DNA from 2 places in the Bacillus sp. GW823-FHT06A11 genome. Region 2 is predicted to be linked to the other one. Evidence: riboswitches for the same ligand, from Rfam matches in the RefSeq annotation. Region 2 holds a riboswitch; the other holds the start of a gene.
What was found. A riboswitch is a leader RNA that binds a small molecule or an ion and turns the genes downstream of it on or off. The one in region 2 is predicted to bind cyclic di-AMP.
Positions count from the first base shown of each region.

Region 1: another riboswitch for cyclic di-AMP. It lies ahead of AC1Q8L_RS03180 (APC family permease); the one in region 2 lies ahead of AC1Q8L_RS08395 (SipW-dependent-type signal peptide-containing protein).

Region 1 covers NZ_JBXAHS010000001.1:666,913-669,112, forward strand. Annotated here, with positions in the region: gene AC1Q8L_RS03180 (APC family permease) at 1-831, opposite strand, end outside; cyclic di-AMP (ydaO/yuaA leader) riboswitch at 976-1,122, opposite strand; gene AC1Q8L_RS03185 (hypothetical protein) at 1,262-1,390, shown strand; gene panE (2-dehydropantoate 2-reductase) at 1,455-2,200, opposite strand, start outside.
Region 2 covers NZ_JBXAHS010000001.1:1,659,564-1,661,763, forward strand. Annotated here, with positions in the region: gene kdpA (potassium-transporting ATPase subunit KdpA) at 1-595, opposite strand, end outside; gene kdpF (K(+)-transporting ATPase subunit F) at 615-695, opposite strand; gene AC1Q8L_RS08395 (SipW-dependent-type signal peptide-containing protein) at 692-796, opposite strand; cyclic di-AMP (ydaO/yuaA leader) riboswitch at 895-1,040, opposite strand; gene AC1Q8L_RS08400 (hypothetical protein) at 1,175-1,297, opposite strand; gene AC1Q8L_RS08405 (hypothetical protein) at 1,301-1,534, opposite strand; gene AC1Q8L_RS08410 (hypothetical protein) at 1,548-1,934, opposite strand; cyclic di-AMP (ydaO/yuaA leader) riboswitch at 2,028-2,175, opposite strand.

The DNA of each region.
Region 1 (2,200 bases), 990 kb from region 2:
CGTCACTCCGTAATAATAAGCTAAAAATACAATTCCTGAAAATAACACAGCAAGTAATGCACCCATTGCAAGCAATGTTTTTGCAGCATTGTTTGGCGCAGGATCTTTAAAGTTCGGAATTGCGTTTGAAATTGCTTCAACACCTGTTAAAGCAGAACTACCTGATGCAAATGCTCTTAACAGTAAAAACAAACTAATACCCGCAACCGGCGTTCCGATCGGCGTGTGTAAAGTTGGTGAAACGTGACCAGTCAAAATATTATATATGCCTACACCAATTAATATAAATAGGGCTAAAACAAATAAATAAACAGGATATGCTAAAACAGAAGCTGATTCCGTTACTCCTCTTAAATTTAAGATCGTAATAAATATAACAAATATAATCGCAATGATTACATTATGTGCATGTAAACTAGGAAAAGCAGATGTTAGCGCATCTGTACCTGCAGATACACTTACCGCAACAGTTAAAATATAGTCGACTAATAAAGATCCTCCAGCAATTAAGCCTGGATTCATCCCTAAATTTTCTTTTGATACAACATACGCTCCCCCGCCATGCGGATAAGCAAAAATAATTTGACGATAAGATAAAATAAGGGCTGTCAATAATACTAATACCCCAACAGCGATCGGAATGGAATACCAATAAGCGATCGCTCCCACACCTGCTAAAGCAATTAAAATTTGTTCTGGACCGTAAGCAACTGATGACAATGCGTCAGAAGATAAAATAGCTAAAGCTTTCGTTTTATTAAGCTTTTGTTCTCCAAGCTCTGTTGATTTTAACGGTCTTCCAATTAAAAATCTTTTAATAGATGAAACCAATGCTGTCCACTCTCCAATAATTTTGTACGAACTTTTCTGCTTGTTACAGCCAGTAAACTATTTCTTCAGAAAACAAAAAATGTCTACAAGCCATAGCGAAATAGACTTGTAGACATTATTTTTTTTGTCGCACAAGCTCCACCTTCCTTCTCAATATAACGCTTACGAGGTTAGCTGTCGGATTCGGGCCTATGAGTAGCCCTACCTTTTTCAAGGATTCACCCCATCGGATTATGTACTAATCCGTAAAAACGGGTCCCCCGTACCATGCGGTTTCAGCGATTTAGAAAATTGAAACTGTGGATTATAATACTCCTTTATTTTCAAAAAGTAAACAAAAATTTTTAATAAGAAAAAAATTAAAATGATTGCGCATAATCCGCTGAGAAATATACATAATGAATATTAAAAATCCGCAAAGGAGACCCATATGTCTAAAGAAAAGAAGCCTATTTTTTCCGATTCATATTTAGATGCAGTAGCAAATGAAATTAATCAGTTATATGGTAAACGTGAACAGGAAATAAATTTGACAGATAGAACGAAAAGAAATAAATAATTTGTCATACAAAAAAATAAAAAAGATAGCAATACACTTATATATTGCTATCTTTTTTATTTTTTCATACATCTAATTCTATTACAGATTTGTTAAAGGTCATCTCTTCATACACCTTTAAATTTTGATATATAGATTCTAATAATGGTGCCGCTATAGAAAATTTCTCTGCTACATCCAGTAAATATCCTTGCAAGTGCTTCCCTTCAATAAACGAACCCTTTTCCATATCACGTTGCATTGATGACTTCATATCATACGAAATTTTATCAATCGTTTTCATATGTTCCTGGGCAATATTAGCCTTTACTGGAGCTCCTAATACTCTCATGATTTGTACAGATTCCTCAAACACATTACGGATAAAATCACGGCCGCCTTCACTTTCACGGATTGGTCCAATTGGTGCACGCATTAACGTTGTCACACCTGACATTACAGTAATAAATAAATATTTATGCCACATATCTTGCGTAATATTTTCACTTAAAACAAAACTAGATTTCGTACCTGAAAATGCTTTAGAAATATGCTTTACTCTCTCTGAATTTTGAGACTTAATTTCTCCAAACACAAGTCTGTTGGCAGCGCTAGTTTGTACAATTTCTCCTTGATTGTTTAACGTCGTCTCGATAAAGCATAAACCGCCAATTACTTTTTCTTCGCCGAATTCTTTTTGTAATAGCGATAAATGAGCGATACCATTTAACAATGGAATGATTACAGTATTTTCGCCAACAAACGGCTTCAAATCTTGAATTGCCTCGTTTAAGTGATACGCTTTTGTTGAAAATAAAATGACATCAAATG
Region 2 (2,200 bases):
TAACCGCCCCATCTAACGTTTGTGGTACGCCAAGTGCGACAAAAACTAGTGCCGCAATAAATGCGATAGGAAGAAACACTCTCGTTAACGCTCTCGTAAAATCAACGAAAAAGTTACCAAGTTCTTTTCCAGCAAGTCCTCTTATAAAAGCCATAACGAGCGCTAATGTCGTTGCTGGTGCCGCAAACATTAAAAATGTAATTCCGATTAATTGTGATAAATAAGATAAACCATTTTCACCGCTATAATGCTGTAAGTTTGTATCAGCCATAAAACTAATTGCTGTATTAAAAGCGAGCGTAGGCTCCATCCCTTCAATATGCGCTGGATTTAGTGGCAGCACACCTTGTAATCTGAAAATGAAGTATACGACAACGATCATAAATCCATTTAATAAAACTAATGATAATGCGTACTGTTTCCACGTTTGATTGTATGCTTTTACACCCGTAATTTTAAAAATAAGTTTTTCAAAAGGCCCGAATACTTTATCTAACGTTTTGCTACCTTGAAAAGCTTTTTCTAAATAAATCCCCGTTGGCTTTGCTACTAAAATAAACAAGAGCATTGTAATAATGACTGCAACCCAAATCATAATGAATGATTCCCCCTAATTAAAACTTCTCTGGATTTAATAATGCATACACTAAATACACTGTAATTGCTGCGACAATAACCGATAAGACAATCATCATGATTGCTTTCCTTCTTTCACAACTTTATCTGACCAACTTGCAAGACTTGCCATCGATGCAACTAATAAAATAAAAATCCCGACCATTACAACATCTAACATAACTATCCCTCTCTTCTTTTGTTAAAATTTACCATTTAAATATTAAAAAAGAACACTGAGCTCTACTCAGTGTTCAAAAAATGAACAACAAAAAGTAAACCTCCTCTCTAAACGCTTACGAGGTTAGCTGTCGGATTCGGGCCTAAAGAGTAGCCCTACTTTCAAAACTGAAAGATTCACCCCAAGTGACGATGCACAAAATTGGTTCCCCCGCTCCATTTCTGGAACTCAGCGATTTTAGGTTTTTTTGGAAATTTTATGAATGATTTATGAGAGTAAATATACTCCTCTATATTTCACTTGTAAAGGGGGAAATTGCTGAAAATAATAATATTTACATTCATTTAAACGCTTACATTGAAGATTATTACTATTATTTCATCTATTTTCTTTATTTCTCTTTTCTTTTCTTAAAAATGACCTTTTAAATATGAAATAAAAAGAGCGAATGACATGAAGTGCATAGCCTGTTGCACTCAGCATTCGCTCTTTTTTATTCAACCTTTATTCTCCTCTTAAAAATGCACGTAAATTTCTCCCACGAATATAAACTTGTGTCAATTCTGCATGTAGCTGCTCATACTCGGTAATATCCATCTCTAAATACAAAGCATCTTTTGACGGTAATATAATATATGGCCCGGGAAAAAGAGGATCAATTTGAACCAATTCTTGAACTCGCTCTACCGATACTGCCCAACGATTTGCTATATCTCCAAGTAATAGTACCTTCATCATTTCTTCCCCCGCCCTATTCAGAAAATAAAAAAGAAATATTATCACAATTTGTAAACACGACAAACTTAGCTCCAATTGTTTCATAGAGCCTCGCTGGATATCGTTTATTCCTTGTAACAACAGTAATAGGTGCTTGAAAAGAAAAACGAATGTGTTCTGTGAAGAAACTAACGATTGGAAGCTCATCCCCTAGTAAAATGACCTTCTTAATACACTCACAAATACTAGTAAAATCCTGCTCCTTACTAAAACTATAAGTCCAATCAAACCCACAATTCCTAACTTCAGCCGCTACCTCTTCATTTGCTGTAAAAATAACTAACTCATGTTGAAATGCAACTAGATCTCTTAAACTATTTACCTTACTTTCTTCTCCAACACAAATAAGTGTTAGTTCCATGTACCTCATCCTCCTTAGTATAAAAGAAATCAAACATAGATTGATATTCCCCTATACTAATCAGATCGATGAAGTGATGTATCCATCATGGCACCGTCCTCTCTCAAGACGCTTACGAAGTTAGCTGTCGGATTCGGGATTTGAGAGTAGCCCTACTTTCAAATTTGAAAGATTCACCCCTAGTGACACTGCACAAATTGGTTCCTCCGCTCCATATAATTGGACTCAGCGTTTACAAAAAAATATATTCTGGCTGATATATTACT